DNA from 4 places in the Bacillus sp. Marseille-Q1617 genome. Region 2 is predicted to be linked to each of the others. Evidence: predicted binding sites of a transcription regulator. Region 2 holds the regulator's gene; each other region holds the start of a gene.

Region 1 (7,704 bases), 1.1 Mb from region 2:
TTGCCCTTTCTGTAAAACTTTCCAATTGAAATTACTCCTTTATCATCTGATATGTTTAGTCTCCCTGATTATATGCAATAGTAATAGGGGATGAAAAGAAAGATGATGATCAGCAGAACCTGACAAGCCTCTTTCCTACAATAATCTATCTATTTATATTAAACTAATGATTAGCTAAAGAGAGGACGTGATGGTGAAATGGCGATAAAACTGATTGCCTTAGATATGGATGGAACGCTTGTCAATCACGAAGGAGAGGTTTCTCCGGAGAATGAAAAAGCCATTCAAAGGGCAAAGGAAAAAGGGATTCATGTTGTATTGAGTACAGGGCGTTCTCTTCGAAATTGCAGGGAGATTTCAGATCAGCTTGGCCGTTCTTCCTATTTGATCACTGTAAATGGCGGGGAGATCTACGATCATGATTATAACCTGGTCGACAGTACGCCGCTTGATAGAGAGCTTGTTAAAATGCTTTGGACATTGAAGGAAGAACACGATATCTATTTCTGGTCTTCGACTACCCAGGGGTTATTCAATACCCACAACCCTTTTGATCAAGGGATTGATGCCTATGACTGGCTAAAGTTTGGTTTCGATATCAAAGAAGATGAAGTCCGTAAAGTGGTGATGGATGAATTGATGAAAAATAAAGCACTTGAGATCACCAATTCCAGTCCGACGAATATCGAAATCAATCCAGCCGGTGTGAACAAAGCTGCTGCCCTTGTAAAGGTATGCAAATGGCTTGATCTTTCCATGGAAGAAGTAATGGCTGTCGGTGACAGTATGAACGATATCGCCATGATCCGGGAATCAGGCTTTGGAGTGGCGATGGGAAATGCCCAGGAAAAAGTGAAGAAAGCCGCCGATTGGGTAACAGGCATTCATACCGATCATGGAGTTGCCCAGGCGATTGACCGGGTACTCTCTTCCGGTGAATTCAAATAATCAAAAAGAGCAGGATCCATTAATCTTGGATCCTGCTCTTTTTTTCCATAATCAGGGAGATTCCTCCAAAGATGCTCCCTGAATAAATCCTCATTTAACCACGATTTCATCGTTTTCTAGAGAGACTATCATTTCATTGATATCCTCTTCTTCAAGAAGTAAATCAGCAATCTTGTCTTCCACCTGCTCCTGTATAACGCGGCGCAATGGACGCGCTCCAAACTCAGGATGATAGCCTAATTCTGCCAGCTTTTCTTTTGCATCTTTTTCAACGGTAACCGTTATCTTTTGATCGTTAAGCTCTGCTTGCAAATCAGCAATCATCAGGTCAAGGATTTGAAGGAGTTCCTCTTTCTCAAGTGACTGGAATTCAATGATGCTGTCAAAACGGTTCAGGAATTCAGGCTTGAAGTAAGCACCCAATGACTTCAGGATATTGGTTTCTTTCACTGCATCAGTGCCTACCGTATCAAAGCCCACGACCGCTTCTTTCTTATCTGTGACCCCTGCATTACTTGTCATGATAATCACGGTATCTTTAAAACTGACCGTTCTGCCCTGGCTGTCAGTCAATCGTCCGTCTTCAAGGATCTGCAGGAACATATGCTGTACATCCGGGTGGGCTTTCTCGATTTCATCCAGCAGAAGGATGGAATAAGGGTTTCTTCTTACCTTTTCCGTCAGCTGTCCTGACTCTTCGTGGCCTACATATCCCGGAGGTGAACCGATCAGTTTGGATACGGAATGCTTCTCCATGTACTCACTCATATCTAAACGGAGCATGCTATCCTTTGAACCGAATAGTTCTTCAGCAAGTGTTTTCGTTAATTCTGTTTTACCGACACCAGTCGGCCCCACGAATAAGAACGTACCAATCGGACGGTGCTTAGCCTTTAGACCTGCACGGCTTCGGCGGATCGCTTTCGCTACCTTCTTCACAGCTTCAGCCTGACCGATTACTTTATTAGAAAGATTTGTCTCAAGCTCTTTCATGCGTTTTTTGTCATCGCTTTGAAGCTTCCCGACCGGAATGCCCGTCTTCGCTTCAATGATTGATTGGATAAGTTCAGGCTCGACCACTGATTTTTCCTTTGAATTTCCATTTTGAAGCTGCTTCTCTATTTCTTTTTCCTTGTCACGAAGCTTAGCCGCTTCCTCGTATCGTTCTTCCTCCGTTGCACGATCTTTCTCAGCTTTTACCTCATTTAGCTTCTTATGCAGGGCTGATGTGTCCTTCCCTTCAGACTGAAGGTTCATTTTAGAACCTGCTTCATCCATTAAATCAATTGCTTTATCCGGTAAGAACCGGTCCTGGATATAACGATGAGAAAGCTTCACACAAGCCTCTATGGTTTCATCGGTAAACGTTACACCGTGGTAGCTTTCATACTTATCACGCAGTCCTTTTAAGATGTCGATCGCCTGTTCAGGAGTTGGTTCATTCACCATCACTGGCTGGAACCGGCGTTCGAGGGCTGCGTCTTTTTCGATTTGGCGGTACTCTTTCAGTGTAGTCGCACCGATTACCTGTAATTCACCGCGAGCTAATGCCGGTTTTAAGATATTGCCTGCATCCATCGAACCCTCAGCAGATCCGGCACCAACCAACTGATGAATCTCATCAATAAATAACATGACGTTCTTGCGGTTTTGAAGTTCGCTGATGATTGCTTTCAATCGCTCTTCAAAGGATCCTCGAACTCCTGTACCGGCTGTCAAAGAGGCTACGTCCATGACATAAACCTCTTTATTTAACAGCTTGGAAGGAACATCTTCAGCTGTGATTTTCAGTGCCAGTCCTTCCGCAATCGCTGTTTTACCAACACCCGGCTCACCGATGAGAACGGGATTATTTTTATTTCGGCGGTTCAGGATTTCAATCACACGCTCGACCTCTTTATCTCTTCCGATGACAGGGTCTATCAGTCCTGCTTTTGCAGCTTGGGTCACATTGCGTCCGAATTGATCAAGGATCCCATTACCGCCGCTGCCTCCAGTTTGTGTTTCAGGACCATGAGGCTGACCTCCAAATGCTTGAGGCTGATGTCCGCCCGTATTCATGCCTTTGAATAATTCATCAAATGGAAATCCCCCATTTAAACCAGAAGGCATCTTCGACTGCTGCTGTTGAAAACAAGCAGAACACATATGCATTCTTGTCTTATGATTGTTGACTCTTTTAAATACTTCAACCGTTGCCTGATTTTGCTGACATACTTGACATTTCATACAATGTTACCTCCTCATGAGTTATGGATTATATTTAGTAAGTTTAGAAATAATTTAAACATTTCAAGGTCAAGTGTATCCGAAGTTTGACTTTGACTTTCTTTGACCTTATAACCATAGTATAGTTTGACCTTATTTGACTTTCAAGAATTTTGTTTGTGGAACTTTATGTAAAAAGATAAATGATTTTGATCAGAGCCTGTTGAAAAAGAAAACTGCCTCATTCGGCAGTTTCCTTTACAATTATCACTTATTCCTAAACCAGTTCGCGATCCCAGTGGCGGTGTGCAGCCACGGCATTGATGAATTCAGAGGTGAATGTTTTCAAATCTTCGCCTGTTACCACTCCCGAAGCGCCCTTGACTCCGATTTCTTCCAATAGATGTGCGCCCTCATGAGTAGCCCCGATCGGCTTAAAGTGGGCAAAGGCTTCCTTTACAAAATAAGCTGTATTTTCTTTGAAATTTTTATCTGTGACTTTTCCGCCTGCCAGGTATAAGCTGTCGAACAGGACTGAATCACACGTTAAGAAAGTATGGTCGACTTCAAGTTCCTCTCCATCCACTCCTTTTAACACGCCGAGCTTATTGCTTATGATTTCCGGCTGGAGGCCTTCTTCCTTTAAAGTGTCGATGACATTCGCTACATCGGCTCCGTCAAATTGATTGCTTACAATAACCCCTACTTTACGCGTATGGGGTCTTTTGATCGTGTTTTCCTGACTCAGGGCAGGGGACGATTTGGTTACTTTAGTTCCCGGTCCTTCCGGAAGCTTGGCACCGATTGCTTCTGCAAAGCCTTTTGCCAGATCCAGATTGACATGTGCGAACATATCGACCACCTGCTGCCGGATGGATTCATTCATGACTTTCCCCAGTTCAAAACTGAAAGCATTAATCATGTGCTCCTTCTCCGGCTCACTCATGCTGTTCCAGAACAGGGTTGCTTGAGAGAAGTGATCCTTGAAGCTTTCACTTCTGGCTCGGACTTTGCGTCCTTCCATTTTCTCTTGATAATGGGTGTATCCGCCTTCCTCTTCACTTGCAGGTGCAGGAGTATTATGTGCAAGAGAATTTTTATGGTAGCTCACCTGCCCTTTATTGATGGTATGGCGGCCATATCCGTCACGCTGATTGTTATGGAATGGGCAAACCGGACGGTTGATCGGCAACTCATGGAAGTTCGGCCCTCCAAGACGGATAAGCTGTGTATCTGTATAAGAGAATAAGCGTCCCTGTAATAATGGATCATTTGAAAAATCAATACCAGGTACGACAGATCCAGGGTGGAAAGCTGCCTGCTCGGTTTCTGCGAACACATTATCCACATTCCGGTTCAGTGTCATTTTACCGATGATTTTCACAGGCACCTCTTCTTCTGGCCAAAGTTTTGTTGGATCCAGTACATCAAAGTCGAAGTTGAATTCGTCTTCTTCTTTAATCAGCTGAACACCCAGTTCATATTCAGGATAATCCCCGTTTTCAATTGACTCATACAAATCACGGCGGTGGAAATCAGGATCCTTACCATTGATTTTTTGTGCTTCATCCCAGACGAGAGAATGAGTACCGAGAACCGGTTTCCAGTGGAACTTGACGAAGTGGGCTTTTCCTTCTTCATTGACGAAGCGGAAAGTGTGAACACCGAATCCTTCCATCATTCTGAAACTGCGTGGTATTGCCCGGTCCGACATGGCCCACATGACCATATGGGCGGACTCCTGATTATTGGCTATAAAGTCCCAGAAGGTATCATGGGCTGTCGCTGCCTGAGGCATCTCATTGTGAGGCTCCGCCTTGATCGCGTGTACAAGATCAGGGAATTTGATGGCATCCTGAATGAAGAATACTGGAATGTTATTCCCCACTAAGTCGTAGTTGCCTTCTTCCGTATAGAATTTAGTGGCGAACCCGCGTGCGTCACGGACTGCTTCTGCAGACCCCCTATTCCCTGCCACCGTCGAGAAACGGACGAATACTGGAGTTTTCTTGGAAGGATCCTGCAGGAATCCCGCTTTCGTATATTCTTTCATAGACTCATAGACTTCGAATTCACCATGAGCAGCAAATCCCCGTGCATGGACAATGCGCTCCGGAATACGCTCATGGTCGAAATGAGTCATCTTTTCACGGAAGTGGAAATCTTCCATCAAAGTAGGGCCGCGTTCACCGGCTTTCAGGGAAAACTCATCTTCTGACACCTTCAGTCCTTGATTGGTAGTCAGATGTTTGCCGCTGTCATCCACCCGATACTGTTCAAGTTGTTCATTCTTACTATTTTCGTTAACATTGTTATTCTTCTCGTTACTCATTCTCTCAACCCTTTCATTTACTATGTAAATTCTCTGTTGGTTTTCTACCCTTATTAACTGGATATAAACATAATTTGGAATGTCGATGTGGGAAGGACTGATTTTTGGAACCGCCCAAAGTGACAATTTTTTAGAATTGCCGGTAATTCAATAGTTTTGTCCGCTTATCTACAAATCTGTCCGTACATCCATTTTTTGTCCGAAAATCTTTTCCTCAACATTCCCACCTCGTATCAGAGCCCAAATATCCGTTCTCCACCGGAAAAACCCATGTTATACTCTAAAAAGAAAGAAAATTCCATCAATTAGGAGTGTATTCCATGAACGATGAAAGCAAATGCCCCTTCTGCCATCCGCATGAAGACCCAGATCAGAACATCATATTTGAAAATGACACTTGTTATTTCCTTCAGCACAATCTTCAGCAGGAGGTGCTCGAAGGCTGCGGTGTCATCGTGCCCAAGAAACATCAGCAAGATGCTTTCGCGCTGACAAAAGAAGAATGGAACGATACATATGAACTGCTGCAAAAAGCAAAAAACTATCTTGATGAACGTTTTGATGCAGACGGTTATACGCTAGGTTGGAATGTAGGGAAAGTATCAAATCAATTCATCTTTCACAGCCATTTTCATATCATTCCCCGCTACAACGATGAACCGCTTGCCGGAAAAGGCCTCCGCTACTGGTTGAAGCAGCCTGAAAACAAACGAAAAAAATGAACACTCTCAGGCCCGTCCCGCAGTGCTTTTAAGCACTGCGGGACGGGCCTTTATCCCTGATTTCCAAAAAAACCTGAAAAATCATTTACAAACGTAACATTGTTCTGCTATAGTGTGAATAGGAAACGTAACAATGTTTTGTTACAGATGAAATGAGGTGTTGTGTACATGGATAGCGGCCTTATATCCAAAAAGGAAGTTCTGGAGTTGACAGGTATCTCTTATGGGCAGCTCTATCGCTGGAAGCGTAAGAATATCATCCCGGAAGATTGGTTTATCAAGAAGTCCAGTTTTACTGGCCAGGAAACTTTCTTTCCAAGAGAAAAGATGCTGGCAAGGATAGAAAAAGTGAAAGAATTGAAAGATACCCACTCTCTTGATGAATTATCCGATTTCTTTTCACCGAATCCGGCGAAGATTGAAATCCCACTGGATTCATTAAGGCTTCAAAAGATCCTCCTATCTGACACCATATCGTTCTGCACACCTCTTTTGAAGAACGTGAAAGCAATTGAATTTCGAGACATCCTGAATATGTTCATTCTTGAAAAAGTGCGAACCCGCTTGAACAAAGAAGATGTAAAAACACTATTTCTTTTTTTGGATGAAAACTTCGAGGCTTCTAATAGTCCTTCATATGAACTAAGAGGACTCCGTAAACAAGATATGGTCATATGGATAATGCTTCCGCTCCAATCCGCCACTATTATTGATCAGACGGCCGAGACGATTGTGAAGCTCGATTTACTCCAGATAGTTGAAGAATTAAAAACCAAGTTAACAAGTGAAATTAATTTTTAATTGGGAGGAATACAGGATGAGTACAGTTGAGAAAAAGGAATTGCATGACTTGAAAATCAGCGGGTCTGGTACCTCGGGAGGCGGTCAGTTCGATTCTGTAAAAATCAGCGGCAGCGGTACGATACAAGGTGATATCGAGTGTAAAGACCTTAAAATCTCAGGATCCGGGAAAATTAACGGGGACATTACGACTGAAGAATTTTCATGCAGCGGGTCTTCGAGAATTACCGGGAGCATCAACGCGAAAGAGATTAGCGTCAGTGGAAGCACAAAGATCGAGGGTTCGGTCACTGCTGCTGAAATGTCTGTGAGCGGATCAAGCAAAATCAGTGAGGACCTTGCATGCAAGGAGTTTAGTTCAAGCGGAGCAACGAAAATAGACGGCAAGCTTCACGGCGGAGAGGTTAGATCACATGGTTCACTGAAAGTGGAGAAAGACTGCGAAGCGGAAACCTTCATTTTAAGGGGATCGGTCGCCATCAAAGGACTTCTCAGTGCCGATAAAGTTGATATTAAAATAAGCCATGAATCCTATATTAAGGAAATTGGCGGAGAAATGATTGAAGTGAAAAACGAGCATTCCTCCAAACTATTCAAGCAGGTCGTGAACTTCTTCATGCAGCGTGAAGACCACCTTCGATCCGATTTAATTGAAGGCGATGATATCTACCTTGAAAACACGAAGGCAAAGCT
Region 2 (7,704 bases):
GAGTCACAAGCTCCTCAAATTCAAGGACTGACAGATTAGAAATACTCTGATCAAGTACGACCTTGTACTTCTCCAATGTCTGAATGGCTTGATTCGCCTTTGTTAAAATAACCGATATATCCTTGAGCGCATAACGGAAGTTGCCCTGATAAAGGGTGATGACATTTCGCCTTTGTGAGATTGCAATGACGAGGGCATTTGTTTGCCTTGCAACCCTTTCTGCTGTCCGGTGCCTCATCCCGGTTTCAGTAGAAGGAACGTAAACATCCGGAGCCAATTGAGCATTGGCATAAAGAATCTTTGTACCTGCTTCATTTAAGATAATGGCCCCGTCCATCTTCGCAAGTTCATATAGGTAGCTCGGGGAAAAGGAGCAATTGATATGAAAACCGCCATCTACGACGGATCTCACTTTGTCATTGTATCCGACTACGATCAACCCTCCCGTTTTTGCCCTGAGCACATTATCTATCCCTTCTCTGATCGGAGCACCGGGAGCGACAAATTGTAAAATATCCGATATCGACTTATCCGTTTTTTTCTCTTCCATATCTTATCCTCCTAAGAAAAGCGCAAGCGCCTTGTCCAGCCCCGACAAACGCTTCAGGACCGACTGGTGAAGTCGTTCTTTGACTTCAGCGGCGGGTTGAAACGTCTCGAGGGGCCAGGCGCTGTAGCTGGACATTTCTCACATTACAATGCACTCTATGAATTTAAAATCAGCGCCAGTGCTTCGTTTATCGTGGCTACTCCCACTACATTAATATCAGACGGAGGATGCCATCCGCTCAAGTTATTTTGAGGGACGATTACACGTTTGAACCCTAATTTGGCTGCTTCCTGAACCCGCTGTTCAATTCTCGAAACCCTCCTGATTTCTCCTGTCAGTCCGACTTCCCCAATAATACAATCATGGGGGTTGGAAGCTTTATCACGAAAACTGGAGGCAATGCTCGCGGCCACAGCCAAATCAATCGCTGGTTCATCAAGTTTTACTCCCCCGGCCACTTTTAGATAGGCGTCCTGCTGCTGCAAAAGCATTCCTACCCGTTTCTCCAATACAGCCATAATCAGAGAAACCCGGCTGTGATCTATCCCGGTCGCCATACGGCGCGGATTATTAAAGCTTGTCGGCGTGACCAGAGCCTGTATCTCTACGAGTACCGGCCGAGTCCCCTCCATCGAAGCCACAACGGTGGAGCCCGTTGCCCCTTCAGAGCGCTCCTCAAGGAAAATTTCTGACGGGTTGGCCACCTCTTCCAGTCCAAACTCCTTCATTTCAAATATTCCCATTTCATTCGTGGAACCAAACCGGTTTTTCACTGCCCTTAAAATACGATAAGAATGATGGCGCTCTCCTTCAAAATATAAAACGGTATCCACCATATGTTCTAGCAGTCTCGGTCCTGCTATCGAACCTTCTTTAGTAACATGCCCTACAATGAAGATGGCAATGCCTTTCGTTTTTCCGATTCTCATTAGCTCTGCAGTACATTCACGCACCTGCGAAACACTGCCCGGGGCAGACGTGACTTCAGGGTGATAAATCGTCTGTATCGAGTCAATGATCACGAAGTCCGGAGACAGATGCTCAATCGTTTGATGTATGGACTCTAAGTTGGTTTCTGCGTAGATATATAATTCATCGCCTTTAATATTTAAACGATCTGATCGTAATTTAGTCTGCTTTATCGATTCTTCCCCGGATATATATAGGACTTTCTGATTTTGCCGGGCAAGCTGCGAGGAAACCTGAAGAAGTAAAGTAGACTTCCCTATACCCGGATCTCCCCCTATTAAAACCAGTGAGCCGGGAACAACCCCGCCGCCAAGGACCCGGTTCAATTCCCTGGAATCGGTTAAAACCCGGGGTTCCTGCCGGGTTTCGATGGATGAAAGTTTCTCCGCCTTGGAAGGTCCGGTTTTCTCACTGTGCATAAACGCAGCCCTTGGCTGCTTGCCAGTGATTGCAACCTCTTCAACCATAGTGTTCCATTCACCGCACCCTGGACATTTCCCCATCCATTTAGCCGACTCGTATCCACACGAGGAACATACAAATTTCGTTTTTTTCTTTGCCAAATCAATTCTTCTCCTCTTCTACTCTATTTTGTCTATTGTTGATTCATACCAATACTAATGGATTGATTGTAACGATTTTGTGTAAGGCTTTCAATGAAAAGCCCTTCGCGGTTATGTATAGATGCTTTCTGTTACTCTATCTAAAATTACCGTTGTGGATTTTCCCGCTGTAGTCTTCGTCCTGCACTCCAATCAACCGCCGGAGCCGTTTAAAAATGCCCAATACTCTTCTTATACCAGTGATTAAAAAAGAGGTACACGTCATACAAATACGTGTACCTCTTTTCAATAGATGATCAGGTAGTAGAATTAGCTTCTTCTTTTACCTTCACTACAAATTCTTTATCCTCTACATCGATTACAATGCTTTGGCCTGTCAGGACTTTCCCTCTTAACAGCTCTTCTGACAGTTTATCTTCAACGTGCTTTTGAATCGCGCGGCGCAGCGGACGTGCTCCGTATTCCGGATCGAATCCTTCATCAGCAATCTTTTCTTTCGCGGCAGATGAAAGTTCGATATGGATATCCTGCTCCTTCAAGCGTTTCGTAAGCTGATCAGACATAAGCGTGACAATTTCTTTTAAATGATCTTTCTCTAATGAGTGGAAAACGATGATCTCGTCGATACGATTCAGGAACTCTGGACGGAATGCTCTCTTAAGCTCTTCCATGACCTTTCCTTTCATATCCTTGTAATCCTGTTTTCCATCCTGGATGTTGAACCCGACATACTTATTGCTCTTAAGTGATTGTGCACCGACATTCGACGTCATGATGAGGACGGTATTCCTGAAGTCTACCGTTCTTCCTTTAGAGTCTGTCAGACGCCCGTCTTCCAGAACTTGCAGCAGGATATTGAAGACGTCAGGGTGAGCCTTTTCGATCTCATCCAGCAGAATGACGGAATATGGCTTCCGTCGTACTTTTTCTGTCAGCTGTCCGCCTTCATCATATCCTACATATCCTGGAGGCGACCCGACAAGCCGTGAAGTGGAGTGTTTTTCCATGTACTCAGACATATCTATCCGGATCATTGCTTCCTCATCGCCAAACATCGATTCAGCTAATGCACGGGCAAGCTCTGTCTTCCCTACCCCAGTCGGACCTAAGAAAATGAAGGAACCAATCGGACGCTTAGGATCTTTCAATCCTGCACGGGCACGACGGACTGCCTTCGATACAGCCACTACCGCTTCAGACTGACCGATTACACGGGAATGAAGGATTTCTTCCAGTTTCAACAGGCGGTCTGTTTCTGTTTGTGCAAGTTTCGACACAGGCACTCCCGTCCAGTTCGATACGACTGTCGCAATATCTTCGACGGTTACTTCTGTATTTTCCTGACCCTGCTTTTCTTTCCAAGTGTTTTTCGTTTCTTCTAACTCTTCGCGCAGCTTCTGTTCTGTATCACGCAGAGATGCGGCCTTTTCAAATTCCTGACTCTGAACAGCTGCATCTTTCTCTTTGCGAATCTCCTCCAGTCTTGATTCCAGCTCTTTCAAATTCGGAGGAGTCGTATATGAACGCAGTCTTACTTTCGAACCTGCCTCATCAATTAAATCAATTGCTTTATCCGGCAGGAACCGGTCTGAAATATAACGGTCGGATAATTTAACCGCGGCATCGATTGCCTCATCCGTGATCGAAACACGGTGATGCGCTTCATAACGATCACGCAGTCCTTTTAAAATCTGAATGGATTCTTCAGCAGTCGGCTCATTCACTTGAATAGGCTGGAAGCGGCGCTCAAGCGCGGCATCTTTTTCGATATATTTTCGATACTCATCAAGCGTAGTCGCACCGATACATTGAAGTTCACCGCGTGCAAGGGATGGTTTTAGGATATTGGAAGCGTCAATCGCCCCTTCTGCCCCGCCTGCACCGATCAAGGTATGAAGCTCGTCGATAAACAGAATGATGTTTCCTGCCTGACGGATTTCATCCATCACTTTCTTAAGACGGTCTTCAAACTCACCGCGGTATTTCGTTCCGGCAACAACTGTACCCATATCAAGCGTCATAACACGTTTGTCACGAAGGATTTCCGGTACTTCATTGGCAATGATCTGCTGTGCAAGTCCTTCGGCAATGGCGGTTTTACCTACACCAGGCTCCCCGATCAGCACCGGGTTATTTTTCGTACGTCGGCTTAACACTTCGATGACGCGTTGAATTTCTTTACTTCTTCCGATTACAGGATCCAGGCTTCCTTCACGTGCAATCGCCGTTAAATCACGGGCAAGGCTGTCAAGTGTAGGGGTATTTGCGTTTGCATTGCCGCCGCCTTGATGATTGTTGGAATCGTTGCTGCCAAGCAGCTGAAGAACCTGTTGTCTTGCTTTATTCAAGCTGACACCGAGGTTTCCAAGTACTCTTGCAGCCACGCCTTCACCTTCACGGATCAAACCAAGTAAAATATGTTCAGTGCCCACATATGAGTGTCCGAGCTTACGAGCTTCATCCATCGACAGTTCGATGACCTTCTTCGCTCTCGGTGTATAATGAATGGTTTGGGATTTCTCTGTACCCTTACCGATCAGCCCTTCTACTTCCTTCTGGATCTTTTCCGGGCTGAGTCCGAGTGCAGTCAATGCCTTGGCCGCAATACCTTCACCTTCACGGACAAGTCCCAATAAAATATGTTCAGTGCCAATATTACTGTGCGCTAAGCGGATTGCTTCTTCCTGGGCCAATGCCAATACCTTCTGTGCTCTTTCTGTAAATCGACCAAACATCATATTATTCTTCCTCCTCACATGCGTCTTTATCTAGTTTAATTCGCTCTCGTATCAAAGAAGACCTTCTTACATCTCTTTCATTCGGTTTAAGCGGTCCTCCCGAGTATTGCTGCAGAAACCCGGGCTGAGTCAAAATCATTAGTTCATTCAATATATTCTTGGATATGTTTTTGATGTATCCTAAATCGATTCCAAGCCTTACGTCCGATAAACATTTAGCTGCTTCCTTGGACTCGATGATGCGGCTGTGTTCAAGTACTCCCAGCGAGCGGAACACTCTGTCTTCTAATTGTATGTTTGATGTCTTGACTAATGCTTGCCTGGCAGACTCTTCTTTTTCGATGATCTGCTTTACGACGCTCAATAAATCTTCCACAATATCCTCTTCAGATTTACCTAAAGTGATCTGATTCGATATTTGAAAAATATTTCCCAGCGCTTCACTGCCTTCTCCGTAAATCCCCCTTACCACCAGACCAAGCTGATTGATTGCGGGTATGATACGGTTCAGCTGTTGTGTCAGCACAAGACCGGGAAGGTGCATCATGACAGATGCCCTTAGTCCAGTTCCAACATTGGTGGGGCATGTCGTTAAGTATCCATGTTTCTCATCAAACGCATAATTAAATTCACTCTCAAACCAATCATCAATTTCATTGGCCCGGTTCAACGCTTCCTTCAGCTGAAGACCCGGGTATAAGCACTGTATTCGAATATGATCTTCTTCGTTTATCATGATGCTGACATCTTCTTCATGTGATAAAAGCACTGCACCATCATTCTCATTCTCAGCTAAATTAGGACTGATCAGGTGTTTCTCCATCAATACCCTTTTTTGAAGAGGTTGAATCTCATTCGTAGCCAGAAATTCCAATTCACCTAAATCTTTTGGATATAGAGGCACCTTATCCCTTACCCTTTCGACGATTTCTTTTGCTTCTTCCGCAGAATAAAGAGTGGAGTATCTGAAATCGGTAAAATTACGGGCCAGCCGCACCCGGGAGCTAAGTACGATATCCGAGTTCGGCCCTTCCTCATTCATCCAGGAGCTGACAGCATTACTCAAAAATTTCTCAAGACTCATCCAGCATCTCCCCCCTCTTTCTTAACCTCTTTCTCCAGGGAACGGATCTCATCTCTGATTTGGGCTGCATGCTCAAACTCTTCATTTTCGATCGAGTTCTGCAAATCTGTCCTCAATTGAAGAATTCTTTTCTTTAGGTGGATCGCTCCGCCCATTCGTTCAGGCACTTTTCCATGATGCTCGACATTGCCGCTGTGCACTCGTTTTAATATCGGATCCAGTTGTGACTTAAACGTCTCATAGCAATGAGAACATCCAAAACGTCCCACATTGATGAACTGCTGAAAAGTCATCTTGCATTTTTCACATTGCAAAACCTCTTGCTGAGGAACTTCTGAAGTTTTCGCCTGCTTGAATGCAGGAGATATATTAAGAAGACCTGCCAATAAATTATTTACAGAAAATCCAGGTGAAGAATCAAACATAAATTTATCTCCCTTATCCTGGGCGCAATGTTCACACAAATGCACTTCTGTTTTCTCCCCATTCACTACCTTCGTGAAATGAAGAGTGGCAGGTCTCTCATTACACTCTTGACAAATCATCCAACTCACCTCTCAACCTTACTCATACTTCAAGCTATCCAGCATAGCCTTTAACATTCTTCCCCGAAGCACATCCCGTTCGGGCAGATCAACCATGATCACCGAACGATCCATGACGCTCAGCATGATCTTGGCTTCCCGTTCAGAGATAATATCTTCTTCCACTAATCTGAAAATAATATCTGCAGCTGTACTTTGACTGATCGCTTTCGTCACCAGCGATACAAGCTGATCTATAAGATGGACCTGGTCATGGGCTTTCACCCTCATAATCCGGATATAACCCCCGCCGCCACGCTTACTTTCAACCACATACCCTCTTTCAATCGTGAAACGGGTATTGATCACATAATTAATTTGAGAAGGAACACATTGAAACTTATCTGCGATTTCGCTTCTTTTTATCTCTACTATTTCACTCTCACTCAGTTCCAAAACATTCTTCAAATAACTCTCAATGATGTCGGAAATGTTCCTCATCAAACCTCCTCCTCATTTTGACTTTGACTATATTTGACTATAATTATACAATCGGGCATTGAACTTTGCAATTAAGAACTTACCCTTAGAAGTTTTCCTGTTTTGGAAAACTTTTAAACGTATGAAAAGGAGTTTATTAGAGTCTGTTTTAGATCCTTCCTTTGAGTCTAAGCTATTGTATGTTGATTGGGCTGGGAAAGTTAATGTCACTTCGGTGGTTTAAGAGGAAGTATTGAAAAGGTTATGAAAAAAAGAGCTGTGACTATTTCTTTAGGTGAAATGAAGGGGTTCTTTGGTGTTCACTAATATAGTTTATCAACTGATCATAAGGACCAAAATTCAACGATATTTCCATATGATTGATAAAAGCATTTTCAATTTCGATAATAAGATCCGGATTTTCGATAAAACATTCGTTGATTTCGATAATAAAAAGTCGATTTTCGATAATAAATCAGGGGACGCCTTCATTTGCGTGTTCATTTTCTTGTGTTTTTGTTAAAGCGGTCTTATTTTTAGGGGAACATCCCCCGCTTTTTCAATAAGGAGAAGGGTTTTTAATGATAATAGACAAATTAAAGGGCTAAAAAGGGAAAAAGTTGATTGTTTTTAATTAAAAAGATAAGCATACACAATTGGGGAATCGTTCAGGGGATGTTCAGGGGTGAACCGGAGTTTATTTTTCAATTTCCATATATTATTTTTCAAATCCAATCACAACTTTAAAACAGCTACATTCTCCTTCACTCAAACAAAAAAACAGCCCATAAAGAGC
Region 3 (7,704 bases), on a different contig from region 2:
TTATAGAGGCAGAAAAGGGCTACCATCTTGAAACGATGTATTCCTATGATCTTTTCATCCCGATTTTATCATTGAATAAAGAAGTCGAAGCCATCATGGTCTTCAGCCGTTTCGGCCAAGATTTTAACTCAGAGGAACTCAAAGAATACAGGAGTCTCAGCAAACAGGTTTCCATCTCCCTTCAAAAAATCCATCTGTTTGAAGAGTCGGAAAAAGACCGTCATATGAATCAGGATATCCTGAATAACATCCAGGAAGGCATCCAGCTTGTCGATAACGACGGGAACAGCATGCTGATGAATACGAAATTATCAAAAATCATCAAAGGTGAGCTGTGCGCCCTGCAGCAGGCTCCGTATCCAGAGTGGAAAAGAGCACTTTTAGATCAAGTTGAAAATGAAAAAGGGCTGAACCGATATTATGAAATGGTCATTGAAGGGGAAAAAGCCGGCAGACACCTCCATACGTACCATCTCCAAGATGGAAGGACCGTCTACCAGGTATACTCGGAGGCCCTATACCGAGGTGATGAGAAAGTCGGGACCATCTTCGTGCACCGCGACATCACAAAAGAATTTGAAGTGGATCAGATGAAATCGGAATTCGTCTCCACCGTCAGCCATGAACTTCGAACGCCGTTATCAAGTGTCCTCGGCTTCACTGAATTGATGCTGACCAGAGACTTGAAGCCCGAAAGAACGAAGAAGTATCTGACAACCATCTATCAGGAAGCGAAACGATTGACCTCGCTTATCAATGATTTTCTCGATGTCCAGAGAATGGAGTCCGGCAGGCAGACCTTTGATAAACGGTACGAAGACATCGTCCCGATCATTCAAAATGTCATCAATACCCAAAAGATCAATGTCCCCCATCATACATTCACGATTGAGAAAGATACGGATTGTACGATGGTGCTCGGCGATAAAGATAAATTATCCCAGGCCTTTACGAACCTGATCAGCAATGCCATCAAGTATTCTCCTGACGGAGGGAATATCACGGCACGCGTTTATGAAAAACAGGATAAGGTGTTCATCAATATCATCGATGAAGGACTCGGTATCCCGGATGATGCCTTTCCTAAGTTGTTCACGAAATTCTACAGGGTCGATAATTCAGACCGCAGAAGAATTGGCGGCACAGGACTGGGTCTGACGATCGTGAAGGAAATCATCGAGAATCATGACGGCAGTATCAGGGTCGCTTCTGAAATCGGGAAGGGAAGCACATTCACCATCAGTCTGCCGATGGTGACGCTGCAAACCTTCAAGGAGGAAGAATCAAGCGGGGACGGCATGACGATCACTGTCATAGAAGATGACATCAATCTCGCATCGTTATTGACGACAGAGCTTTCCGGCAGCGGATTCCAGGTGCAGCACGCGAAATCCGGAGAAGACGCGATTGAAAAAATCCATGAGCATAGACCGGATGCCATCGTCCTGGATATCATGCTCGAAGGAGCCTTGTCGGGCTGGGACGTCCTTCAAACCCTAAAAGCAAATAAAGAGCTGTGTGACATCCCGATCATCATTTCTTCCGCACTGGACGAAAAAGAAAAAGGCATCACACTGGGGGCAGTCGATTACCTTGTGAAACCCTATCATCCAAGTGAACTATCAAAAACCATCCTGCATCTGCTCCTGAAAAGCGGGAGGAATGGGGAAGTGCTCATACCGTTTAAAGACGAATAACCACTTGAAGGCCCGTCCCAGACTGCGTTAACGCATTAGCGCAGCGAGGGACGGGCCTTTGGTTTTCATGAAAAAACCCCGGCGGCCAAAGCCGACGGGGCAGACTCTTCAAAAGAGTATTATTTTGTATTCATTTCATTGCGAGTGATGATGCGGTCGATCAAACCGTATTCTTTCGCACGTTCAGCAGTCATGAAGTTGTCGCGGTCCGTATCTTTTGCGATGACTTCAAGAGGCTGGCCAGTGCGGTCTGCAAGGATCTGGTTCAGTTTTTCACGAAGGAATAGGATGCGCTTTGCAGCGATCTCGATTTCCGTCGCCTGACCTTGTGCTCCGCCAAGCGGCTGATGGATCATCACTTCTGCATTTGGAAGGGCAAGACGCTTGCCTTCAGCACCTGCTGCAAGAAGGAATGCTCCCATTGAAGCGGCCATACCGATACAGATCGTCTGTACATCAGGCTTGATGTATTGGATCGTATCATAGATTGCCATACCTGCCGTGATGCTTCCGCCAGGAGAGTTGATGTAGATGGAGATATCTTTCTCCGGATTTTCAGACTCCAGGAATAGAAGTTGTGCTACAATGGAGTTCGCCACATTATCATCGATGGCGCTTCCAAGCATGATGACACGGTCCTTCAACAGACGAGAATAGATGTCGTATGCGCGCTCGCCGCGGTTCGTTTGTTCAATAACTGTAGGAATTAAGTTCATCCTTCGTTCCTCCTTAAAGTACACTTTTTTATTTGTATTTAATACATATTCACTTTGTACTGTAATCATACACTGTTGGTCAATAAAGGTCAAACCTGACGCATCAGCGATTCTTACACTATGTAATCCTTTCTACATCATACCCATCCATTCCTTTTTTAAACAGAGAAAACGTATTGCAATCCTGAAAAAAGTACCTTATAATATACTTTCGTACGATAGTTTTTCACAACCAACTACATGCCCTCGTGGTGCAACGGATAGCACGTAAGATTCCGGTTCTTAAAATGGGGGTTCGATTCCCTCCGAGGGCGTACCAAAATACCGCAGCGTTTTTATAACGCTGCGGTATTTTTTTGTCTTCAGTTGTATCACCGCTCAACTTCCTCCCCGCGGAAAGCAAGTGCCTGGAGCACAAAGGAACCGTCAATGTTAGTTATACGCGCATGATTAAAAGGTATCTTCCTCCTACTAAATTCATAGAATTCTATAAAACAACCAGTCTTCCAAACAATTCCCATTAACGAAAGCCCCGTTTTCATGTAAAATGAAGGGAGGAGGTTAGAAGGATGAATTTGAACACAGGATTATGGCAAAAACAGCAAATGAAGCTTCAAATGACACAACAGCTCTCTCAAGCCATCACCCTCCTCCAATATTCCACGATGGAACTGAATGCTTTCCTTGAAACGAAAGCATTGGAGAATCCCCTCATACAATTAGAAGACCCCGTCATGGACATTCCCGATCGAGGAGAGTCGTATCAAAATAAAGGCAAAGATCCGATAGATTTCACAGAGTTTCTATCAGTCTCGAAGAATACGCTTGATGAACATCTTTTTCTTCAACTAGATTTGAAATCGCTTTCTAAAATAGACTTGAAAGTCATGAAAGAACTGTTTTACAGCTTGGATGATAACGGATACTTGCAAATCGAGACGGAGAATTTCCTCTCCCGGAACCATCTGCCATTGTCTCAGCTGGAACACTATATAGGCATGCTGCAGGAATTGGAACCTGCCGGAATTGGAGCACGTTCCCTGCAGGAGTGCATTTCCCTCCAACTAAGAAGAAAGCGATCTTCGGGATTGGCCCTGACAATCGTGGAGGATCATTTTGATGATTTTGCGGCGAAAAAGTGGAAGGGAATGGCGAAAGAATTAAATGTGGAACTGAAAGACATTCAGAAAGCCGCTGATCTCATCAAGCAATGCAATCCGCGTCCGGGCGCCCTATACAGCGACGGGCCGTCTCATTATATCGCACCGGAATTAGTAGTGAACGTGTTGGACGACAAGACGGTTACCGTCTCATTATTTGACGGTACAACACTCAAAGTGATCTATAATGATGAGTACAAGGTTTTTCTTGAGCATCATTCCGATAAGGAAGTCGGCAGTTATCTAAGGGAGAAAGAACAGGAATTCCATTGGCTGCTGCAAAGCTTGCAGCAGCGCAAACAGACCATTGTAAAAGTAGGGAAATTGATCGTCGAAAAGCAGAAATCCTTCTTCCTGGATGGACCGGCCGGCCTTCAGCCCCTTACATTAAAAGAAGTAGCCGAAGAAGCCGGAGTCCATGAATCCACGATCAGCCGTGCGGTGAAAGGGAAGTATATGCAAACGCCTTATGGCATCTTTGAAATGAAGTACTTCTTCAGTGCCGCCATCAAGTCGCTCCATTCAGAAGACAGCGGGGCAGCTTCCTCCACGACGATCAAAAATGAAATCCAGCGCCTGGTGGACGAAGAAGATAAGAAGAAACCGCTGTCCGATCAGAAAATCGTCAACATGCTGATTGATAAAGGATACGACGTCTCGCGCAGGACCATCGCAAAATATCGGGATCAGCTCGGGATATCTTCTTCGACAATGAGGAAGCGGTATGAATGATAAATAATGATGGAAACTGGTACAACGCCCACACCATTTCCACCAAACCGGCATATATAGTATTATCAGTTGTACCTGGTACAAACACCCTGAATTGTACCAGGTACAATGTATAAAATCTGGCAAAATCACTAAACGGAGGACAACCCCAATGAACCCAGTCATCTTCTACACCAGAAACCAATGCCACCTCTGCACCGACGCGAAACTGAATCTTAAACTCGTCCAGGACGACCTGAAATTCGACATCATCGAAAAGGATATCGACCAGAGTGACGAACTGACGGAACGTTTCGGATTGATGATCCCGGTGGTGGAATATGACGGAGAAATCATCCAGTACGGGCAAATTGACTATTTTACACTTAGCAAGCGTTTACATGAAAAACTCAGTAGTTTCTAGTTGAAATGCGATTTCCATACTGATAGAATGAACGTTGAAAGCAGGGATGAATTTTTTTTGGAGGCAGTGGGACATAATATGTCTATGTGGGACTTTTATAGTCCAGCGAACATAAGCCGCATTCGTTTGACAGTATCCCGCAATGGAAAGCGCACGTTTAGTGGCACTTCCCTTGTGGAATTACTATAAAGTGGCAGTCACTCACTTCCATGTAAGGAGCTTTTACCGATGGAATCCATTATTGATATACAAAAGCGATTATTACCCGACCTGCTTGAAGTTATGCAAAAAAGGCATCAGATTCTCCGTTCGATTCAATTCTTACAGCCGGTCGGCCGCAGGAGTCTCGCGCAGAACCTTGGACTGACGGAACGGGTGTTGAGAAGTGAAGTGGAATTCCTTAAGAATCAGGATCTCATCTCGATCAAGACTTCCGGAATGATCATGACCGAAGACGGCATGAAGCTGCTGGAACGAATCGAAAATATGATGAGAGAGATTTCGGGAATCAATGACATGGAGGAAAGATTACAGTCTTTACTCAATCTTAATGAAATTGTCATCGTTCCGGGGAATAGTGATGAGTCTCCGTGGGTAAAAGAAGAATTGGGGCGTGCGTCAGCTTTTAGTATGAAACAGCGCCTTGAGGGGAATAATATCATCGCTGTGACCGGCGGTTCGACCATGGCAGCTGTCGCAGAAATGCTGACACCCGACTTTTCCGGATCCGACACCTTGTTTGTTCCTGCGCGGGGCGGAATCGGTGAAGATGTGAAGAACCAGGCCAACACGATCTGCGCGAAGATGGCAGAGCATACCGGAATGCGGCACCGCGTTCTTTATGTTCCCGATCAGGTCAGTAAAGAAGTTTACAAGTCCTTTTTAAAGGAACCGATGATTAAAGAGGTCTTAAATTTAATTCAATCAGCAAACATGGTTCTTCATGGAATTGGAGATGCTATTACAATGGCAGAAAGGCGAAAGACGCCACCGGCTGATTTTGAAAAAATCACTGCAGGGAACGCGGTCGGCGAAGCATTCGGCTATTATTTCAATGAGTCGGGGGAAGTGGTACATAAAGTGCCGACCATTGGACTCCAGCTTGAAGATTTGAAGAACATCAAACATGTATTTGCCGTCGCTGGCGGCAGCTCGAAAGCAAAAGCGATTCGGGCATATCTGAAAAGTGCTCCCTCTTCAACAATCCTGATCACCGATGAAGGAGCAGCGAAAGAGCTTTTAAAAGGCTGAGGCCTTTTGAAATATAAAAAAATCATCCTTACACACACTAAAGGAGGAAATAATATTATGGCAACGAAAATTGGTATTAACGGATTTGGACGTATCGGACGTAACGTATTCCGTGCAGCACTTAAAAACGATAACGTAGAGGTAGTGGCAGTCAACGACTTGACTGATGCAAACATGCTTGCTCACCTTTTACAATATGATACAGTTCACGGAACTCTTCAGGAGAAAGTAACTGTTGACGGTGACACACTTGTTATCGGCGATAAAAAAGTAAAAGTACTTGCAGAGCGCGACCCTGCTCAACTTGGCTGGGGAGACCTTGGTGTAGAAGTGGTAGTTGAATCTACTGGCCGCTTCACTAAGCGTGCTGACGCTGCGAAACACCTTGAAGCTGGTGCGAAGAAAGTCATCATCTCCGCTCCTGCAACAGATGAAGACATCACAGTTGTTATGGGTGTTAACGAAGACAAGTACGATGCAGAGAACCACAACGTCATCTCTAACGCATCTTGTACGACAAACTGCTTAGCGCCATTCGCGAAAGTTCTTAACGACAAGTTCGGAATCAAGCGTGGAATGATGACAACAATCCACTCTTACACAAACGATCAGCAAATCCTTGATCTTCCGCATAAAGATTACCGTCGTGCTCGTGCGGCAGCTGAAAACATCATCCCTACAACTACGGGTGCTGCAAAAGCTGTATCACTAGTGCTGCCTGAATTAAAAGGTAAACTGAACGGTGGAGCAGTACGTGTTCCAACTCCAAACGTTTCTCTTGTTGACTTAGTTGCAGAACTAGACAAGAACGTAACGGCTGAAGAAGTGAACGCGGCATTCAAAGAAGCTGCTGAAGGCGATCTTAAAGGAGTTCTTGCTTACAGCGAAGAGCCATTAGTATCAACTGACTATAACGGAAGCCCTGCTTCTTCAACAATCGATGCATTATCAACTATGGTAATGGAAGACAACATGGTAAAAGTAATCTCTTGGTATGATAACGAGAGCGGATACTCTAACCGTGTGGTTGACCTTGTTGATTACATCGCTTCTAAAGGTCTTTAATCCGTCATTAAAGTAAATTGACATTATCAGCAGGGTGAGGATGGATAAATTTTGTCCCACCATCTATAATGGAAAGGGATGAAGGGGAGCGGGGAAGATTCCCCACTCCCCTTTTTCTTGTTCCTATACTGAATTTTCTTTTCATTATGAAAAGAAACACAAAAGGAGGCCTTTTACGATGAATAAGAAATCAATCAAAGATGTTGATGTAAAAGGGAAACGCGTATTTTGCCGGGTGGACTTCAACGTACCTATGTCAGAAGGCAAAATCACTGATGAAACCCGTATCCAAGCTGCACTTCCAACAATCAAGTATTTAGTAGAAGGCGGCGCGAAAGTCATCCTGGCGAGTCACTTGGGGCGTCCAAAGGGTGAAGTAGTAGAAGAACTTCGTTTGACTCCGGTAGCAGAAAGACTTTCGGAGCTGCTTGGCAAGAACGTTGCGAAGGCTGACGAAGCGTATGGAGAAAACGTACAATCCAAAATCAGCGAAATGGCTGAGGGGGATGTACTTGTTCTTGAAAACGTGCGTTTCTATGCTGGCGAAACGAAAAATGACCCTGAACTTGCGAAAGAATTCGCGGCACTAGCCGACCTTTACGTAAACGATGCATTCGGTGCAGCCCACCGTGCGCATGCTTCAACTGAAGGCGTCGCAAAGCACCTTCCGGCTGTGGCAG
Region 4 (7,704 bases), 1.3 Mb from region 2:
TACCCGGGAGGGGCCCCGACCAGTCTTGATACAGCATGCTTCTCCATATATTCAGACATATCCATTCTAATCATCTGTTCTTCGCTATCGAATAAAGTATGGGCAAGCGTCTTGGCAAGCTCTGTCTTTCCCACCCCGGTAGGGCCAAGGAAAATGAAAGAGCCGATCGGACGATTAGGATCTTTGATCCCGGCCCTTGCACGAATCACTGCATCGCTGACAAGCTCTACCGCTTCCTCCTGCCCTATGACCCGTTCATGCAATATCTTGTCAAGCTTCAGGAGTTTTTCCCTTTCACCCTCGACCAGCTTGGTTACAGGGATCCCAGTCCACCTGGCTACGATGTTTGCAACTTCTTCCTCCGTCACTTCTTCTCTTACAAGCCTTCCCTCTTGTTCCTTCATCATTTCCTGTTCAACTGCCTGAAGTTCCTTTTCCATTGCGGGAATCCTGCCGTGCCTCAGTTCAGCAGCCTTATTTAAGTCATAATCGCTTTCCGCTTCTTCAAGCTGGCGCCTCAACTTTTCCAGTTCTTCTCTTTTTTCCTGAACCACCCCTATGCTTTCTTTCTCTTTTAGCCATTTGAGCTTCATTGCATCAGCTTTTTCTTTCAGATTAGTTAAATCTTCTTTGATTCGGCTCAGACGTTCCTTACTTTGTTCATCTTTTTCTTTAGTGAGTGCCGCCTCTTCGATTTCAAGCTGCATCACTTTACGGGTCACTTCATCCAGCTCGGAAGGCATTGAATCAATTTCCGTACGAATCATTGCACACGCCTCATCAATCAGGTCAATCGCCTTATCCGGCAGAAAACGATCTGAAATGTAACGATCGGACAGCCTTGCAGCTGCTACGATTGCGCGGTCGTGGATATTGACCCCATGGTGGATTTCAAACCGTTCTTTTAGTCCCCTTAAAATGGATACCGTATCTTCCACGTTCGGCTCCTGAACCATCACCTGTTGAAAACGGCGTTCCAGTGCCGGATCCTTTTCGATATATTTGCGGTATTCATTCAGCGTAGTGGCACCGATACAGTGAAGTTCCCCCCTGGCAAGCATCGGTTTCAGGATGTTCCCGGCATCCATTGCACCTTCTGTCTTGCCGGCTCCGACAATCGTATGCAATTCATCGATGAACAGAAGGATTTTCCCTTCACTTTTTTTCACTTCCGTCAGCACGGCTTTCAATCTTTCTTCGAATTCCCCGCGAAACTTTGCGCCTGCCACTAGGGAACTCATATCGAGTTCAAATATGGTCTTATCCTTCAGCCCTTCTGGAACATCTTTCCTTACAATCCGCTGGGCCAGTCCTTCGACGATTGCTGTTTTCCCAACTCCCGGTTCACCGATCAGGACAGGGTTATTCTTCGTTTTTCTTGAAAGGATGCGGATGACATGGCGGATCTCACCATCCCTGCCGATGACGGGATCTATTTTGCCTGATTTGACTTCTGCCACAAGATCCCTTCCATACTTTTCTAGTGCTTCATATGTAACTTCAGGATTTTGAGTGTTCACCTTTTTTCCTCCTCTTATTGAAGTAATGACTGTTGTCAGCTGTTCATTGGTGATTCCCTTTTCCTTCAAATATCGAATGACGGGATGATCGGGTTGCTGATAGAGAGCCAGGACTAAATGTTCGATTGATAAAAAATCATCACCCCATTTACTTCGGAGCTTTTCTCCTTCCTGAATGAGACGGTTTAGGTCATTGGATAAATATTGGCCATACTGTACTCCAGAACCTTCCACCGCCGGAATCCCCTTCAGCTTTTGCTGGAGAAAATCGTGTAAATCGGCTGTAATGATCCCAGCTTTTTCATAGATCGATTTAAGAAGTCCATCCGGATTTTGAATCAACATGTTCCATAAATGGAGTATTCGAATATCCGTATGCTTGTGATCTTTGGCAAGTTGACCTGCTGCGGCAAGTCCTTCTTGTATGCTGTGTGTCATGGAATCAACATTCATGTGCTTCAACACCTCTTCCCTCTCTTGACCTTTATTGACCTTTTGTATTATTATATCTTCTTCTCAAGAAAAATAAAAAGAAAAAGAACAAGGAATGACCGTAAGGACCAAGGAACGTTTTAACCCATTCCCTGTATCCTCTAACGGTAATCCTTGTTCCTGGAAACTTCATTATTAAGGTTTTCTCATGTAAGTCCAGTGGCGGTTGTGATTTGAATTTTCAGGGAACCGGTCTCCCGCTTTCATTTTTAGCTTTTGAGGATTGTTCACGTTGCTTCCGGTTTCACCAATTTCAATATAGATGCCATTATTCGGCGCTTTTTCTCCACCCCTAAAATGTCTTGGTTGTCCCATTCATATACCTCCTCCGTTTGAAGCGTGGCTTCTTTTATATTTTCTACTTCGCGGGGATGTTCATTCATGCCAGATGAAGGTATCTTCTTGAACATTAGATTACGGTTTGGTTAACATTCGGAAAAAGTCTTTACAGCCTGTTACCATTTGGTGTTAAATAAAAAAATGTGGAGAAATTACGCTTGGAGGATATGTAATGGATTTTTATCTGATAGTTAAATACTTATTTTTAGGAATATTCCAGGGTTTTACTGAACCGATTCCGATTTCATCGAGTGGTCATCTCGTTCTTGCTCAGTACTTCCTTGGGATTGAAGAACCGGGCTTGACCTTCGAAATATTAGTAAATACAGCTTCCTTATTTGCAGTATTATTAGTGTATCGAGAAGACATTTGGCGTTTGATTGTCAATGGCTTAGGATATTTTAAAGAAAAGACACCCGAAAACAAACGCGATTTCCATTTTATTGTTTACCTGATCATCGGGACGATTCCCGCAGGAGTCATCGGAGTGGTGTTTGGCGATGTCATAGAAAAACACCTTTCATCAGTTGTGACAATTGGGATCACCCTGATCATTACCGGAACTGCTTTATGGCTGATCCGAAACCTTCGCGGAAGGAAAAACGATGGGGACCTTAACGTAAAAGATGCCCTTATCATCGGTCTCGCTCAAGCAGTTGCACTGATTCCGGGGATCAGCCGGTCAGGCGCCACGATCGTTGCAGCCATGGCCCGCGGTATGAAAGCAGAAACTGCATTGCGCTATTCTTTCCTTTTATATATCCCGGTCAGTTTCGGGGTGATGCTTCTCGGGATCAAAGACCTGATTGATGCTCCGCCTGCGGCATCCATGACAATGCCTTATCTGCTGGCATTCTTTGGATCATTGATCGCATCTTACTTCTCATTAAAATGGTTTATGAATATCATGGCCAAAGGAAATCTGAAATATTTTGCTTTTTATTGCTTGATCGTCGGAATACTGGTTGTTATATTCATTTAATTACATTAAGAAGAGGCTGGGACAAAACTAATAAACCACCACTTAAAGACGAAAAATTTCAGCGTAGTCTTTTAATACCGCTAATGATTTCCGTGCAAGACTTCGCTTTCCGCGGGTAGCCCGTGAGCCTCCTCGTCGCGTAAGCTCCTGTGGGGTCTCACTTGTCTAGCTGCAGGGCTTAGAGGCACATGTCATAAGTCAAACCGTCCAAGAAGGCAAAGAACGCCTTCGTGGCCGATTCGTCTTATGCCACACGCCTCTGAGCAAAGCCCTTCCGCTATTCTTATAAGCTACTCTTCCCGCAGGAGTCTTCGTCTTGCACTCCAATCAATTGCTGGAAAGCGCTAAATCAAAATGTCCATCTGACCAAATTAAAAAGCCTGAACTAATTTGTCTCCTATAACGCAAATTAGTTGGGGTTTTATTTAGATAAAAAACACTTTTTCCCTTCCTCTTTTTTAGGTCTATAAATCATCTTTAATAAAAACGCCATAAAAAAATACCCCTAAGTTGAAGGGGTATTTTTTAAATCATGTGATGCCTAATGCAATTTTTGCGTAGCGTGACATCTTATCTTTGCTCCATGGCGGATTCCATACGATATCCACTTCTGTTTCTTTCACTTCAGGAATGTCACTTAATGCTGCCTTGACTTGATCCACGATCGTCCCTGCCAGCGGGCAGCCCATGGATGTGAGGGTCATGGTGACAGTCGCTTTTCCTTCTTCGTCTAGATCTACATCATATACCAATCCCAAATTGACGATATCTATTCCTAATTCAGGGTCCACAACCTGTTCAAGTGCTCCCATCAAATTATCTTTCAGATCCTGATCCATCGTTACACTCTCCTTTACTGTACTTCATCTTATCATTATCTTATCAAAGAAAGCCAATGAAGACAAAAGGTTAAGCCGAAAGATGTTTTTCGAACCATTCGACAAGCTTCATGACGCCGTCTCTTGAAACCTTATGGTCAGCTTTGTCATCAGCGATGAATAAGATATTTTCTTCATTGCCTTCATAGGCAGGTAAAATACTTTTGTAAAATTCTTCAGTCAGATGAAACGGAACGACTTTGTCTTTTTTTCCATGCCAGAACATGAGCGGGCGTCCCTTCAGCTTTTCAGGCTGCAGGCTTAAGTCATAGTGGGACAGTTCATTTAGGATTGCCTGCACCTCTTCCTCACTGAACGGCAGTTGATAACCTGAAGATTTCAAATGGGCAAGCTGTGCTTTGGCAAATTTCACATACGATGGATTGCCCATCAGTGAAACGGCAGAAGAAATCCAATCATACTGTGTCAATGCCCCAAGGGTGACAATCCCCCCCATCGAGGTGCCAGCCACCCCTACTCCATTCTCCACCAGCAAGCCTTTTTCCCCGAAATGCCCTTTCAAAATTGACAGTTCATGAATGCTGTTCAGTACAATCTTCCAGAAAACGCTGCCTAATTCTTCTTCCGATTTTCCAGTTGCTCTCTCACCATGCTCAAGACAATCAGGGAGTATGACCCGGAAGCCTTTTTCAGCCAAATAATAAGCATAATGGAGATTATGCTCTTTCGCACTGGTGAATCCATGTATAAAAAAGCACAATGGCAATGGATTGCTTTTTTCTTCTTCTCTAACAAGATGAAGATAAGGAATCTCTTTTATATTTGATTTCTCAACTACGATCATGGTAACGTGCTCCCTTCTGTACGCTGGTAACAGTAATATGATATCCTAGATTTTACAGTATGTATAATATTTAATACCCGTATTGTAAAAATATCATTACATTCGATTGCATGATATGGACAGCTTTCACTGGATGCATATACACTATTCTTACAGTGAGGATTTGCTGCAGCATACATATTAACACACCCATTTTGTATCATTACACTATAAAGAATTGGAGAAAATACGATATGAATTCACACGAAAAGCACTTAATAGTATTGGACCTGGACGGTACACTCCTGACCGATGAGAAAAAAATTTCATCCAAGACTCTTCATACATTGGCACAGGCAAGAAGACAAGGACACGAAGTGATGATTGCCACTGGCCGGCCGTACCGGGCAAGTGAAGTGTATTACAAACAGTTAAACCTGGGAACCCCTATCGTCAACTTCAATGGTGCGTTTGTTCATCATCCGACAGATGACACATGGGGTACTTATCATACCCCGATGGATTTACATGTATCAAAACAAATCATTGAAGCCTGCCATGACTTTCCGTTCCGAAATATCATCGCGGAAGTTAAGGACGATGTATACCTTCATTATCATGATGAAAAACTCATCGATGTATTTATGATGGGCAATCCATCCATCTCAACCGGGGATATCCGTGAAGTCCTCTCTGAAAATCCTACCTCAATGCTGATCCATGCGGAAGAGAAGGATGTGAAAGACATCCGTGCACATCTTGATGAAGTTCATGCAGAAGTGATCGATCACCGCAGATGGGCTGCACCGTGGCATGTCATTGAAATTGTTAAAACAGGATTAAATAAAGCCGTCGGCATCGAAAAAGTCGCTTCATCGCTTGAAATCCCACAGGAGCGAATCATAGCATTCGGTGATGAAGACAACGACTTTGAAATGCTGCAATATGCCGGCACAGGTGTGGCAATGGGTAATGCCATTGATAAACTGAAGGAAGTCGCAAATGACATCACATGGACAAATGAAGAAGACGGGATAGGAAGATACCTGCAAAACCGCTTTAATCTTTAATGGCAGGAGTGGGAATTTTTTTTACTGTAAACACTTCCGATACAAGCCATACTACAAGAGAACACAACTTTGTGTTCCAGCTTGTAAAAGGGGTGGTTGCAATGGGTAGAAATAAATCCAAACGATTTGTACAACAAGGTAAAGTTGCTGTAGAAAAACATGATGAACGTATTCCCTACCATTTGACATACGCAGAAGCAGAGGCAAATAAACTGTCATCTAAAGTGGAAGACTCCTCTTTGGGAGGAATTTAATATGAGCAATCCATTATTCAGGCAGGCACGCCAAGCAGTCAACTCCGCGAAACAGGCGGCAGCCCAAGGCGGGAATACTGAAGCATCTGTAAGCAAAGCAAAAAATGCCTTGTCTTCTGCATATGCTAATAGCAATGTAGAAGAACAACGCCAATTACGCGCCCTTCAAGATGAGTTGAATACCCTTCAGTAACGAGCAAAAAGGTTGACCTTCAATCACAAGGTCAACCTTTTTTATCGTCAAGCTGCAAGATATTCACTTTATCATTAATCTCTTCTGAAGAAACCGAAGATACCTGTCGTTTGTACGATGTTGGTAAAGGCGTTGGGGTCCACTTCCTTGATTGTATGCTCCAGCTCATACAGCTCATAGCGTGATATGACGATAATCATCATTTCTTTCGCCTCTCCTGAAAAAGCCCCTTTTGCAGGAACAGTGGTAATTCCCCTCATCAGCTTTGAATGGATGGCTTCGCGAAGTTCTTGTGATTTCTTCGTAATGATCATGGCCGTCAACTTCTCGTGACGGGTATGGATCGCATCGATGACACGTGTGGAAGCATAAAGTGTTACGAGAGTATATAATGCTTTCTCCCAACCGTATAAAAAACCTGCTGAAATGATGATGACCGCATTCATTACAAAGAAATACGAACCTACGGGCCTATCTTTCATGCGGGATAGAATCATCGCAATGATATCCATTCCTCCGGTAGAGGCACCCCACTTCAATGTAAGACCTACTCCAACCGCAGCAATGACACCTCCGAAGACCGCATTCAATAATATATCCGGGGATAAATGAATGACGGGAATGACCTCTAAGAAAAAAGAGGTCAGGAACACGGATATAAAGCTGTAAACAGTAAAGGACTTTCCAACCTTAAACCATCCGATAATGGTGACAGGAATATTTAATATGAATAGTAAAATACCTGTTGATACATTAAATTGTGTAAATTCCTTGATAATACTCGATAATAATTGTGCCATTCCGGTAAATCCACTTGCGTAGACATTTGCCGGTATCAAGAAAAAGTTCATGGCTATCGCACCCAGTATCGCCCCGATCAGTACGACCACAAACTTTTTTGCTTCTAAATGAACATGATCCCTGTTCATGCACAAACCTCCTCTGTTGTTTTAATTATGTACTACTAAATATGTTCCACAAAATATCATACCTAAACTCTGGCGGCAGGTCATCCCATTGGATTATTTTTTATAAAGGAATAGATTGTCATTTTACTTAAAAATAGCTAGACTTAAGCTATAAGTAAAGATAAAGGGATGAGAATAATGACAGTAAAATTATTTGCTGATAGTGCAAGCGATCTGCCAAAAGAATTTTTCAATCAGGACAACATAGAATTTTTTCCTCTTAA

The links. Region 2 encodes CtsR, which represses protease genes until heat stress. Its sites were predicted from a motif close to ATGGTCAATAAAGGTCAAACA; they were not measured.
Region 1: HWX64_RS05335 (ATP-dependent Clp protease ATP-binding subunit) is a predicted target of CtsR. The motif match lies at 3,301-3,321, and genes of this name have one in related genera.
Region 3: clpP (ATP-dependent Clp endopeptidase proteolytic subunit ClpP) is a predicted target of CtsR. The motif match lies at 2,489-2,509, and genes of this name have one in related genera.
Region 4: clpB (ATP-dependent chaperone ClpB) is a predicted target of CtsR. The motif match lies at 1,995-2,015, and genes of this name have one in related genera.

The regions. Positions count from the first base shown of each region.
Region 1 is NZ_CAHJXM010000001.1:1,076,411-1,084,114, reverse strand. It holds gene HWX64_RS05345 (MGMT family protein) at 1-25, opposite strand, end outside; gene HWX64_RS05340 (Cof-type HAD-IIB family hydrolase) at 199-948, shown strand; gene HWX64_RS05335 (ATP-dependent Clp protease ATP-binding subunit) at 1,039-3,177, opposite strand; gene HWX64_RS05330 (catalase) at 3,434-5,488, opposite strand; gene HWX64_RS05325 (HIT family protein) at 5,809-6,210, shown strand; gene HWX64_RS05320 (DUF4004 family protein) at 6,379-7,011, shown strand; gene HWX64_RS05315 (polymer-forming cytoskeletal protein) at 7,028-7,704, shown strand, end outside.
Region 2 is NZ_CAHJXM010000001.1:138-7,841, reverse strand. It holds gene disA (DNA integrity scanning diadenylate cyclase DisA) at 1-550, opposite strand, end outside; gene radA (DNA repair protein RadA) at 706-2,082, opposite strand; gene clpC (ATP-dependent protease ATP-binding subunit ClpC) at 2,379-4,820, opposite strand; gene HWX64_RS00020 (protein arginine kinase) at 4,822-5,904, opposite strand; gene HWX64_RS00015 (UvrB/UvrC motif-containing protein) at 5,901-6,449, opposite strand; gene HWX64_RS00010 (CtsR family transcriptional regulator) at 6,468-6,929, opposite strand.
Region 3 is NZ_CAHJXM010000002.1:710,256-717,959, forward strand. It holds gene HWX64_RS14915 (ATP-binding protein) at 1-1,697, shown strand, start outside; gene clpP (ATP-dependent Clp endopeptidase proteolytic subunit ClpP) at 1,817-2,413, opposite strand; tRNA gene HWX64_RS14925 (tRNA-Arg) at 2,656-2,727, shown strand; gene rpoN (RNA polymerase factor sigma-54) at 2,983-4,305, shown strand; gene HWX64_RS14935 (glutaredoxin family protein) at 4,457-4,708, shown strand; gene HWX64_RS14940 (sugar-binding transcriptional regulator) at 4,937-5,959, shown strand; gene gap (type I glyceraldehyde-3-phosphate dehydrogenase) at 6,017-7,024, shown strand; gene pgk (phosphoglycerate kinase) at 7,203-7,704, shown strand, end outside.
Region 4 is NZ_CAHJXM010000001.1:1,337,573-1,345,276, reverse strand. It holds gene clpB (ATP-dependent chaperone ClpB) at 1-1,973, opposite strand, end outside; gene HWX64_RS06695 (YjzC family protein) at 2,148-2,327, opposite strand; gene HWX64_RS06690 (undecaprenyl-diphosphate phosphatase) at 2,524-3,333, shown strand; gene HWX64_RS06685 (metal-sulfur cluster assembly factor) at 3,864-4,172, opposite strand; gene HWX64_RS06680 (prolyl oligopeptidase family serine peptidase) at 4,243-5,016, opposite strand; gene HWX64_RS06675 (Cof-type HAD-IIB family hydrolase) at 5,250-6,065, shown strand; gene HWX64_RS06670 (hypothetical protein) at 6,167-6,319, shown strand; gene HWX64_RS06665 (DUF3813 domain-containing protein) at 6,321-6,512, shown strand; gene HWX64_RS06660 (YitT family protein) at 6,587-7,441, opposite strand; gene HWX64_RS06655 (DegV family protein) at 7,619-7,704, shown strand, end outside.